One region of the Halomonas sp. ANAO-440 genome, then DNA from elsewhere that is predicted to be linked to it. Evidence: riboswitches for the same ligand, from Rfam matches in the RefSeq annotation. Region 1 holds a riboswitch; the other holds the start of a gene.
What was found. Region 1 has a riboswitch for thiamine pyrophosphate ahead of KZO25_RS04690 (sodium:solute symporter family transporter). Riboswitches for the same ligand answer to the same signal wherever they lie in the genome.
Positions count from the first base shown of each region.

Region 2: linked by a shared signal. The riboswitch ahead of tenA (thiaminase II) and the one ahead of KZO25_RS04690 (sodium:solute symporter family transporter) in region 1 are both predicted to bind thiamine pyrophosphate.

Region 1 covers NZ_JAHXBV010000004.1:310,559-316,389, forward strand. The annotation lists gene ilvD (dihydroxy-acid dehydratase) at 1-42, opposite strand, end outside; gene KZO25_RS04685 (TenA family protein) at 173-868, opposite strand; gene KZO25_RS04690 (sodium:solute symporter family transporter) at 868-2,271, opposite strand; TPP riboswitch at 2,261-2,374, opposite strand; gene KZO25_RS04695 (hypothetical protein) at 2,509-3,189, shown strand; gene KZO25_RS04700 (peroxidase-related enzyme) at 3,234-3,824, opposite strand; gene KZO25_RS04705 (diguanylate cyclase) at 3,898-5,757, opposite strand.
Region 2 covers NZ_JAHXBV010000003.1:34,699-40,529, reverse strand. The annotation lists gene KZO25_RS03310 (Card1-like endonuclease domain-containing protein) at 1-503, opposite strand, end outside; gene thiC (phosphomethylpyrimidine synthase ThiC) at 687-2,576, opposite strand; TPP riboswitch at 2,661-2,783, opposite strand; gene tenA (thiaminase II) at 2,992-3,660, opposite strand; TPP riboswitch at 3,750-3,898, opposite strand; gene KZO25_RS03295 (lysophospholipid acyltransferase family protein) at 3,986-4,915, opposite strand; gene KZO25_RS03290 (DUF4870 family protein) at 4,921-5,310, opposite strand; gene KZO25_RS03285 (VOC family protein) at 5,403-5,795, opposite strand.

The sequences.
Region 1 (5,831 bases):
GGCGGAATAACGGCGGCGCGGATCCTCGGGCGTATCGCTCATGATGCTTCCTCTATCGTTGTTCAGGGGGGGGTAATAGAGAGAGGGTGGACCGCAGACAGGACGGCTGTCCATGCCAAACCGCCATGTCTTGCCACAAGACGAGGCGGCAACTGCACCTGCGCACTATGCCTCAGCGCGGCTGCACGGCGTCGTGGAAGGCGCGCTCCTTCGCCACGGTGTCGCGGAAGCGCTCGGCCATCCGAGCGAAGGCGGTGTCATCGAGCGCCGCCGCCTCCTCGTCCAGGCGCTGGCGCAGCCAGGCCACGAACTCCTGAAAGGCGGGGTTGTCGTGCAGATCGATCCACTCCCCCATCAACGGGTGCAGCCCGTCTACACGGGTCACGCGCAGCGCCCACTCGAGATAGACCCACTCGGTGACCACCAGCACCGCCAGGATCTCGGCGTAGTCGCCGCCCTGGCCGGTGTCGTGCAGCAGCTCGCGAAACGCCCGGGTCTGCGGCAGGTAATCCGGCGCCTCGCGCAGGGACGCAGGCACCTCGAAGGCGTCGAAGGTGCGCTGGAAGGTGCTGTTCTCGTCGCTGGTCAGCATGCCCATGAACTGGCCCAGCACCACCCGGTCCGCCATGCTCGGCGCGTGGCCGATAGCGTGGCCGATCAGGGCGGTGAAAGGGTCGACGAAGCCGTAGTCCTGCACCATGTAGGCGGCAAAGTCGCCCCCCACAAGCCGCCCCTCGGCCAGGGCGTCGAACAGCGGGTGGTTCACCGTGGCCGACCAGTCCGGCTCGCTGTTCTCGCGAAGCCAGTCGGTGATGCGCGCCGATTCACGGCTAGCGGCCCAGGCGTTCCAGTCAGAGCGTGTCGTCATCAGGCGTCTCCCTTGCTTGCCAGGTGAAATTTCGTCCCGGGGCGCAGCCAGGCGATCAGCAGGCTGGCCAGGGTGGAAGCGAGCAGCGCACCGAGGAACGGCGCCAGGGTGGGAATGCTGTCCGGGAAGCTCGCCGCCAGTACACCGGCGGCCAGGCTGCCCTGGGTGATCCAGCCCGGCAGCACCGCGCCGAGCAGGCCCGCCACGCCGCCGGCCACTGCCGCCAGCGGTGACATGCGCCGCCACAGGCCCAGCAGCACCGGCACCACGATGGCTGCGCAGAGCAGGTCGGCGATCAGGAACAGCCGCAGCACCGAGAAGCCCTGAAGGGCCACCCATGCCACCGGTGCCATCAGCGCCACCGTGACGAGCCGTGCCCCGCGAACCGAGAGCCCGCGCCTCCCGGAGCTGGCCACGGCCATGGAGGCGATGGCGTTCTGCAGGGTATCCACGCTGGAGGCAACCAGCGTTACCGCCAGCACCAGAGCCGGAAGGCCCAGCCAGGCCGGCGCGGCGGAGAGCAGTGCGAAGAAGGGAATCGGCGGCTCGCCCAGCGGCAGTGCATGCATGGCCGCCAGCATGCCCAACCCGCCGATGGCCATCACCACCAGCAGGCTGCTGGCCCCACCCAGCAGCGCCCCGCGGCCCAGGGCGCGGTCATCCTCGGCCGCCCAGATACGCTGCCAGTAGCCTTGGTGGAAGAGGTTGGCCGCGGTGACCGCGATCACCAGGGTCAGCGCCACGGAGAGCGCACTGCCGGTGGGAATCGACGGCATGATCGCCCCGGCGGGCATGGGCGGCAGCCACCACCAGGCCACGCCGCCGACCAGTACCAGCAGGGCCAGCAGCAGCCAGGCCTGCCAGCGATCGGTGGCCAGGCTCGCCCGCAGGCCGCCAAGGGTGGTGTAGACCAGGGTGACCACCGCCACGCCGAGGATCACCAGTGAAGGCGGCACATCGGAGAGCAGCGCGGCAATGGCGCCGATGGCAGTCAGCTCGGCGGCCAGGAAGATGGCCATGTAGGCAACGGAAACGAAGGAGACCCAGCGCCGCACCCCGGCGCCATAGCAGGCCTCGGCGAATTCACCGATGCTGCGTCCCTGCGGCAGGTGGCGGCGGATGGCGGGGCCGTAGAGTCCCAGTATCAGGAACGGCAGCGACGAGCCGATGGCGTAGCCCGCCAGCGCCACAGGCCCGACGAAGGCGCCGATCTCCGGCGGCGCAAAGAGGATCCAGGCCCCCATGCTGGAGGCCAGGAACGACAGGCCGATGGCCTGGGCTCCCTGGGAGTTGCGGGCAGTCACGTAGTCATCGAGCAGGCCGTCGGCCCGGCGGGCGCGCAGGCCCAGATAGGCAAAGCAGAGCAGCGCCGCGCCGAGCACGGCAGACGTCAGGTAGGGCATGTCGCACTTCCTCCGCCGGTATGAACCGGATCAGGTTCCAGGGTCAGCGCTTGGCTCTCTCAGCCCCTGCCGGTTGCACGGCGGGACTCCCCTGGCGACAGTGAATGGATTGTCGAGTAATTTAACTCAAGTTATTGTCAGGATGGCCGATATAACCGTCTAGCGTCCATGATTGATGGGACGAGTGATGATACAACAGTCGCTACCAGCGAACGACCACTCTCGCCGAGACTACCGATGCCGTTTACCGAAGCCAAGGAACACGCCCCCGGACGGTTGCATGCCATCTTCGCCGACCCCTACAGCGCTTTCGACAACCAAGTGATCGAGCGGCAGCTGCACTTGCGGGTCGCCATCGATGACCTGCTGCTGCAGCCCATGGCCAAAGGCCAGCTAATGCTGAGGGTGATCCATGGCTGGGAAAACGGCAGCTTCGAGCCCGCCGACCTGGACCACAGCGACCATCGCATCGGCTCACTCGAAGACCTGCGCAAGGCGGTCGATCGTTACCACCAGGCCTTCGAGGCTTCGCAGCCTTTTCCCAAGGATAATGCCTCGCTGCTGGCCCGCCCGCTCGAGCATGCCATCAACCAGGCCGAAGCTAACGGCCAGGCCCTCGACGAGGAGACCCGCACCATTCCCGCCCGCTGGCCCGCCTTCGACCAGGGGCTCTATCTTTATACGTTCTTCAAGGTCTACCACCGCCTCACCTACGGCGAAGATGACTCCTACCGCACGGCACGCTGCACGACCCCGCACGGACCTCGCGAGATTCACGAATTCCATCTGGAGGAAGGTGAATTCGCCGTGATTTCCCCTACCGAGAGGGACGCCACGGTAGACACCGTGCTGGTGCTGCATGAAAGCCAGCTGGTTCCGGTGCTGCAGTTGTTGGAAGGATGCCGGGAAAGCGCCTGAGTGAGCTTCAATACACGTCGGACGCCTCGATTGCTTCCTACCTGTTAGACCTTCTCACGCGGCACCCGGCCCATCAGGTAAAACTCGTCGTTGGGCGGCGTGCCGGTGAGAGTAACCAGGCGATTGGAGAGGCCGAAAAAAGCGGTGATGGCGCCAATGTCCCAGATGTCATCCAGGGTGAAGCCGGCGTTCAGCAAACGCGTCTGCCATTCATCGGTGAGTTCGCCCACGTCCAGGCCGCAGTGAAAGGCGAAGTCGAGCATGAGCCGATGGCGCTCGCTCAGCGGTGCCGTGCGGTGGTTGATGGCGACCTGATCGGCCAGCAGCGGGTCCTTGCTGTAGATCCGTACCAGGGCGCCGTGGGCCACCACGCAGTAGAGGCAGTGGTTGCGGGCGCTGGTGGCCACCACGATCATCTCTTTTTCGGCCTTGGTCAGGGTGTCTGACTCCCGCTCCATCAGCGCATCGTGATAGGCGAAGAAGGCGCGAAACTCTGCCGGGCGATGGGCCAGCATCAGGAAGACGTTGGGCACAAAGCCGGCCTTCTCCTGTACCGCCAGCATGGCGTCACGAATATCCGCAGGCAGATCCTGGATCGATTCGGGTATGGGAAAGCGGCTGATGGGCGTCGACATGTCGGACTCCTGCTGGGACTCTATGGACTGGACACAGTTAACGTCAACGTAAACACATTGTCCATGCCCGTACTCAGTCGGACGTATTCAAATGCGAGCACGTCACCACCCGGTTCCGATGATGCGCCTTGGCCTCGTACATGGCGTGATCGGCAAGGCGGTAGAGGGTTCCAACATCACGCACGGCATCGCACCCACGACAGGCGACCAGACCAAACGAGGCCGTGATAACCCCATAGCTGGACGTCTCATGGCGAATGCTCAGCTCCTGAAGGGCTCCGCGAAATTTTTCCAGCGCCCGCTGGCCCTCCTCCAGCGACTCTACGTCCAGCAGCAGGCCAAACTCCTCCCCGCCCAGGCGGAACAGGCGGTCGCCGGCCCGACGAAAATGCTCCAACAAGAGAGTGGATACCCTCACCAGCACTTCATCGCCGGCATGGTGGCCATAAGTGTCGTTGTAGAGCTTGAAGTCGTCGATATCCATTATTGAAAACAGCAGCGGCTGGCCGCTGCGACGCCGTCGCTGCAGCTCCTCTTCCATCAACTCCTGAAACTGTCGCCGATTCAACAGCCCCGTCAGAGGGTCGGTGCGAGCCAGGGTGGTAAGCTGTTGGTTGGCTTTTTCCAGCTCCTGTGTACGCTGAGCCACCTCCCGTTCCAGGCGCTCGTTGAGCGAACGCTGCAGATCAAGGGTGGCGCGCTCGGCGGCGAGCTTTTCGTTCTTGAACTTGTTGATCTTCCAGGCCAGCCCGAGGGATAGCAGTAGAAACTCGATCCCCGACCCGACCTGGACGGCGTATTCCGTGACGACATTGTAGGGCAGCACCCCCGCCACCCGCAGGAAGTAGAGCGTTATCCCGATGAGTAGCACGCTCCACGCCACCAGGTAAATGCGAGCCAGGGTGTCGCCGCTATAGCTGCGCCAGACTGCCACACCGAGCAACAGGCAGGAAAGCAGGATGGCACCGGGAATCATCAGGTGGAATACCGCCGCATAGTGACCGAAAAGTGCCGGTAGCGCGCTGATCATGCACAGGCCGGCAAGACCATACAGCACTCGGGTCAAGCGGGGTGCGTGCTGGCGAAGGTTCATGTAGCTTTCACTGAAGATTGCGAGGGTGACGGCGAACAGGCCGATATTGAGCGGCACCATCTGGTTGTTGAACATCGGCATGTCCGGCCACCAGTACTGAAAGGCGAAGCCTCGCGACGAGAACATCAGGATGAAGAAGGTGCCGAGATAGGCGACGTAGTGCAGCAAGGGCCGTTCACGGGTGGCAAGGTAAAGCAGCAGGTTGTAGATCAACAACGCCAACAGGGCACCGAAGTAGAGGCTGAATGCCATCAGCTCCCGCTGGGCCTTGGCCAGAAAGCTGGCATCATCCATGAGGTAGAGTGGCGTCGCATCATAGAGCCCGTCGTGGGTATCCAGCCGCAGGAAGACCTGCCGCGACTCGCCAGCCGGAACATGGATGGGCAGCACGAAGGTGCGATGGGAGATAGGCCGGGTGTCGAAGCTGCGACGGTTGCCAGTCTGCCACTCCCTGACGATTTCGCCCTGCTGGTCCACCACGTAACCATCGAGATAGTCGTGCAACGGCATGGCCAGTTCCAGCAGCCGGCGCACAGGGAGAGCGGTATCGTTCTCGACCCGCAGCGTTAGCCACCAGGCGGAATCGGAAAAGCTGAAATTGAGGGTTTGCTGGCGGGAGCGCTCCCATTCCAGTGCCTCACCGTGACGCAGCAGCCGCTCGATATCAAACTCACGCGCCCTGTCTTCCAGCAACAGAACGTGCGGACTGAGGTTAAGCTCCCCTCTCAGGGTACCGACATCGATAGCGGCCAGCGCATGCCCTGGCAGCAAGAACAGCAGCAGTGCCAGCCAGCGAAACGCCACGAAGGTTGGCAAGAAATACAAGAGGCGCCTGGTCACGTGAGCTCCTCGCTGGCAGGTGTTGAATCTACCATATCAGCTAATGAGACTTTGGCGCCGTTGAAAAAAGGGAT
Region 2 (5,831 bases), on a different contig from region 1:
AGCGCCTTGATGCGCTTGCGGCCGTTGGCCTGCAGGAAGGTATCGACATCAAGCACGGACTCGATGGCCACGGCTTCCAGCGTCGAGGGATTCAGTCCCGGCCCCAAGCGATAGAGCGCGCCGGCACGGGTGTCGACATACAGCCAGTCGGCCTTGCAGTGCCTCATGGCCTGCTGGAATAGCAGGGCGGTGAGCTTGTCACTGTCGGCCAGGTCATAGGTGACCGTAAGCCCTGGGGCGTCCTGCTGTTGCTGAGATAGCCATTGGGCCAGGCGAGTGGCGAACTCACTGATGTGTTTCGGATCTCGCTCCGGCATCTCGTCCCACCGATGGAACTCGGTATGGGAGGACAGCTCGTGCTGTAGCAGGATCTGCAGCCGCTCGGCGGTCTGTTGCTGCTGCCGTCCGGCAACCAGCACGACCCGCTGGGGTCGCAGCTGCAGCAGGGGGATCAGGCTGGCTTCGGGGCGCTCTGTCACTAGCGCTACATGCAGGTGGGGCATGGTTTTGTCCTTCTGCACTATATCCTTGCACAAGGGGTGGCATAAGCAGGTACCGGCCACCGTCATGGCTACAGGCTACATCCGCACCTTCTTCGCTGTCGCCATGGGATGAAAAAAAACACGCCGACCAGTGGCCGGCGTGCAGAGTTTTCCAAGCATCGGGAAAGAAAGCATCGGGAAAGATCAGACTTCCTTGTAGAGCTCGGCACCCTCCTTCCTGAATTTTTCCGCCTGCTCCTCCATGCCTTTCATCACCGCTTCCTGATCGCCATCGAGGCCGTTGTCCCGAGCGTAGTCGCGCACTTCCTGGCTGATCTTCATGGAGCAGAACTTCGGCCCGCACATGGAGCAGAAGTGCGCCACCTTGGCGGAGTCCTTGGGCAGGGTCTCGTCGTGGTACTCCCGGGCGGTGTCGGGATCCAGGCCGAGATTGAACTGGTCCTCCCAGCGGAACTCGAATCGCGCCTTGGAGAGGGCGTTGTCGCGGCGCTGGGCGGCCGGGTGACCTTTTGCAAGGTCTGCAGCATGGGCGGCGATTTTGTAGGTGATGATGCCGGTCTTGACGTCGTCCTTGTTGGGCAGGCCGAGGTGCTCCTTGGGCGTGACGTAGCAGAGCATGGCGCAGCCGAACCAGCCGATCATCGCCGCGCCGATGCCGGAGGTGATGTGGTCGTAGCCCGGGGCGATGTCGGTGACCAGCGGGCCGAGGGTGTAGAAGGGCGCTTCGTCGCAGTACTCCAGCTGCTTGTCCATGTTCTCCTTCACGAGATGCATTGGCACGTGGCCGGGGCCCTCGATCATTACCTGGACGTCGTGCTTCCAGGCGATATGGGTCAGCTCGCCGAGGGTCTTGAGTTCGGCCATCTGCGCCTCGTCGTTGGCGTCGGCAACCGACCCCGGGCGCAGGCCGTCACCCAGGGAGAAGGCCACGTCGTACTGCTTGCAGATCTCGCAGATCTCCTCGAAGTGGGTGTAGAGGAAGCTCTCCCGGTGATGGAACAGGCACCACTTGGCCATGATGGAGCCGCCGCGGGAGACGATGCCGGTGACACGCTTGGCGGTCAGCGGCACGTAGCGCAGCAAGACGCCGGCGTGGATGGTGAAGTAGTCCACGCCCTGCTCGGCCTGCTCGATCAAGGTGTCGCGGAAGACTTCCCAGGTGAGGTCCTCGGCCACGCCATTGACCTTCTCCAGCGCCTGGTAGATCGGCACCGTGCCGATGGGCACCGGGGCGTTGCGGATGATCCACTCGCGGGTCTCGTGGATGTTCTGGCCGGTGGAGAGATCCATGATGGTATCCGAGCCCCAGCGGATGCCCCAGGTCATCTTGTCGACTTCTTCCTCGATGGAGGAGGTGACCGCCGAGTTGCCCAGGTTGCCGTTGATCTTCACCAGGAAGTTGCGGCCGATGATCATCGGCTCGGACTCCGGGTGGTTGATATTGCAGGGGATGATCGCCCGCCCGGCGGCCACTTCGGCACGCACGAATTCCGGGGTGATCTCTTCCGGCAGGCGTGCGCCGAAGCCCTGGCCCGGGTGCTGATGGCCGAGAATCCGCTCGACTTCCTCGGTACCGAGCGCCTGGCGGCGCTGATTCTCGCGAATGGCGATGAACTCCATCTCCGGGGTGATGATGCCCTGGCGGGCATAGTGCAGCTGGGTGACGTTCTTCCCCGCCCTGGCGCGCCGTGGCGTGCGCTTCAGGTCGAAGCGCAGCTGGGCGAGCATGGGGTCGTTGGCGCGGCGCTTGCCGTACTCGGAGGTGGGGCCATCGAGGAATTCGGTGTCGCCACGCTCCTCGATCCAGGCGCGGCGCAGCTCCGGCAGGCCACGGCGTAGATCGACGCTGATCTCGGGATCGGTATAGGGGCCAGAAGTATCGTAGACCAGCAGCGGCGGGTTCTCTTCGTCCTCGCCGGAGGTCTTGGTCGGTGACAGCGATATCTCGCGGAAGGGCACGCGAATGTCGGGGCGTGAGCCTTCGATATGGACCTTGCGTGAGCCGGGCAGCGGCTGGATGGCGGCCTCGTCGACCATGGCGGTATCGGCGAGGAAGTGCTGGGTTTTGCTCATGGAGTGTTCTCCCTAGGGTATTGCGGCTGTTGTGCGTTGTCAGGGAGGACAGCTGGGAGGACAGGGGCAGAGCGGCCATGGCCTCTCTGCGTGTCGCTTGATCCCTACGCTGGTCCTAGCCAGTTCAGGTTCAACGGGATCCATGCTCCAACGCCGGTTGGCGCTGCATGATCTCAGCCGTTTTCAACGGCACCCCGTCAAGCGTGGTGGTGCCCGCCATCATCGGCGGGCAGGTTCGTCGCCGCTACGTTTCTGCCTCAAGCCCGGGGCTGATCCGGTGACAGGTCGGCGAGGGGGCGCTGTGAACCCCTCCCTGGGCGCTACCGATTCCATCCCTGGAATAGGACCCCCTCTTAGACCTGTCTCCGGCGCCCCTCACGTCTTCGCAGCGGCAACGGTCTTGCATGGCTGTGGGCTAGTCCGCGCGGTCCAGGCCCATCTGCCAGAAATCGATCTCCAGTCGCGTGGCATCGCGGAATACCTCCGACAGCTCCTGGAAGCGCGCCGGGGTGACGTCGGCCAGGCGCGCATCGAGCCACTCCAGCTCCGCGCGCATGGCGCCCTGGAACTCCTCGCCTTCGTACATTGCGATCCAGGCGTCATAGGGGTTGGCCTCGCCGCGGACGGTGTCCTGCCGGCCATTCAGCCAGTTGGCAATCTCGCCGTAGCCGATAAGGCAGGGCGCCAGGGCCACATGAAGGTCGAGCAGGTCGCCGCGATTGCCGGTGTCCAGCACATAGCGGGTATAGGCCATGGTGGCCCGGGCTTCGGGCAGGCTGGCGAGCGCCTCCTCGCTGATACCCCACTCGCGGCAGTAGCCGACGTGCAGCGCGAGTTCGACGTCGACGATGGCCTTCAAGCCTTCATGGGCCTGACGCAGGTCGGCCAGGGTGCGGCTCTTGTAGGCGGCCAGGGCATAGGCCCGGGCGAAGTGGATCAGGAACAGGTAGTCCTGCTGCAGGTAGTGGCGGAAAGCGTCTTCGGCCAGTGTGCCGGCCCCGAGGCTGCGCACGAAGTCATGCTCGATATAGGCGCGCCAGTCGTCCTGGCAGGCGGCGGTGAGGTCGGTAAAGCGGTAGCCCATCTAGCCTCCGGGTGATCGAGGATCCGGAGCGAGGCTGAAGTCGGGCAGGGGGGATCGTGAGAGAAGGGGAGCGCAGAGAGACGTGTCATCAAACCCCTTCGCCTGATTCCCTACGCCGGTTCATGCGGGGCCAGCGGCCCTGCTCACCCGGATCAGGTTCCACGGGATCGGCGCTGAGGTCGCCCTTGGGCTCCCTGCGCCATCTCAGCCGGAATCACCGGCACCCCGTCAAGCGTTGCAGGCAGTCTAGCAGGCTGGCGCCGTGTTGCCAGCCATCGGGAAAGTAAGTTTTTGGAAATTGTTTCCAATTACTTCGTGGGGCGCTCTAGTAAAGCCGGAAGGAGCCATGGTCCGGATGCCCCTCCTGCTCCTCGATCACCTTGCGGTATCGCTTGTACTCCCACTGGTACTGGGCCGGGTCCAGGGCGATAGCATCCTCGACGCAGGCGTTCACACCGGTAGCCGATTGCTCTTCATCAGGAGAGTAGACCTGCTCGTCGGCGGCCAGGAAGTGGATGGCGAAGCCGCGGCCGGGAATGCGCCGCGCCACGCCGGTGACGACGCGCGCGTCGGTGCGAGCCACCAGCTTGGGCAGCAGGGTAGCGGTATAGGCCAGGCGGCCGTAGAAGGGGGCGAAGACGCCGCTGCCCCAGTTGGGCTCCTGGTCGGGCAGGATGCCGATGGCTTCGCAGCGCTTGAGCGCCTTGAGCAGTGCCGCCACGCCGCGTGGGTTGGTGGGTACCAGCTTGGCGCCCATGCGCTCGCGACCCTCTCGCGTCACGGGGTCGAGTCCCTCGACCTTGGGTGGCTCGTACATGGCAGTGAAGGGGAAGTGGCTGGAGAGCCAGAAGTTGAGCACCTCCCAGTTGCCGAAATGCGGCGCCAGCACGATGACGCCCCGCCCCTGGGCGCGGGCCTCGTCGAGCAGCTCCCGACCGTGGACTTCGACGATGGAGGTCTCGACCCGGTTCGGGTCGGCCATCCAGGCGAAGCCCAGCTCCAGCATGGTGGCGGTGGAGTGCGTCAGGCTGTCCCGGGCCAGGCCACGACGCGCTGCCGCGCTCTGGTCGGGATAGACCTGGGCGAGATTGATTTCGGTGACGTCGCGCTCGCGTCGGCTCAGGCGGTACACCAGCGGACCGATCAGCCGGGAAAGGCGCCACAGGCTGGCGAGACGACGGCCGGCGAGGGTGCGCCACAGCGTGGTGGCAAGACGCGCCTGGATGGCGCTGGAACGGGGTCGTGATGCGCTCATGAGCGTCAGAACAGCCAGGTATCCACATTATCGGGCGCGCGCTTCTCCTGCAGGCTCTTGAGCCCTTTCACGCAGCGAATCACCAGCCAGATCACCGCCAGTAGCCAGGTGATGAAGCCGATCATGATCAGCGTCAGCAGGCCGGAGACCGCAAAGTAGAGCATCGCCATCCAGAAGGTGCGGATATGGTAGCGATAATGCTCATCGAGCCAGTGAGGCCCCTTGCCGCGGTAGACATAGGCGATCACCACACCGACCAGCTGCGTCAGCCCGCCGCTGATGATGCCGGCAAGAAACAGCGCATAGATCACGATGGGTATGGTGGTGTCGGGCGACCCCGGATCGGTCACGGCCCGGTGGTCACGGTTATCATCAGGATGCAGGTTATCGGTCATGTCACGTCCAGCAAGTGAATGGCGAGGTGTGTTGCTGACTTGGCCAGTGACACCAATGATACCGGCCAGATGAGACAATGCCAGTGAAGCGGTTATTCGCTGGCGGTCTTCAGCGGACGGCTGATCTCCAGCAGGTTGCCGTCCGGGTCGCGCAGGTAGAGCGACTCGATGGGGCCGGTGGCGCCCTGACGGTCGACCGGGCCGAGCTCCACCTCGACATCCAGCGCCTCCAGGTGCCGCTGTACTTCGTCCAGCGGCAGCAGGCTGCGCAAGCAGAGGTCGAGGCTCCCCGGCGTTGGGGTGGCGGCCCGGGGTTCGATGTCGGTGGCGGTCCAGTGCAGGCGCAGGGCAACGTCGCCGAGCAGCAGGTCGACGCGCTCACGGTCGCGGTAGCGCACCTCCAGCCCCAAAACCCGGGAATAGAAGTCCACGGCGCGAGAAATATCGGTCACGGTGATGACCAGGTGGTCCAGACCTGACAGCATTGCCGGCCTCCTCGTTGTGATCGTTTTTTTATATGC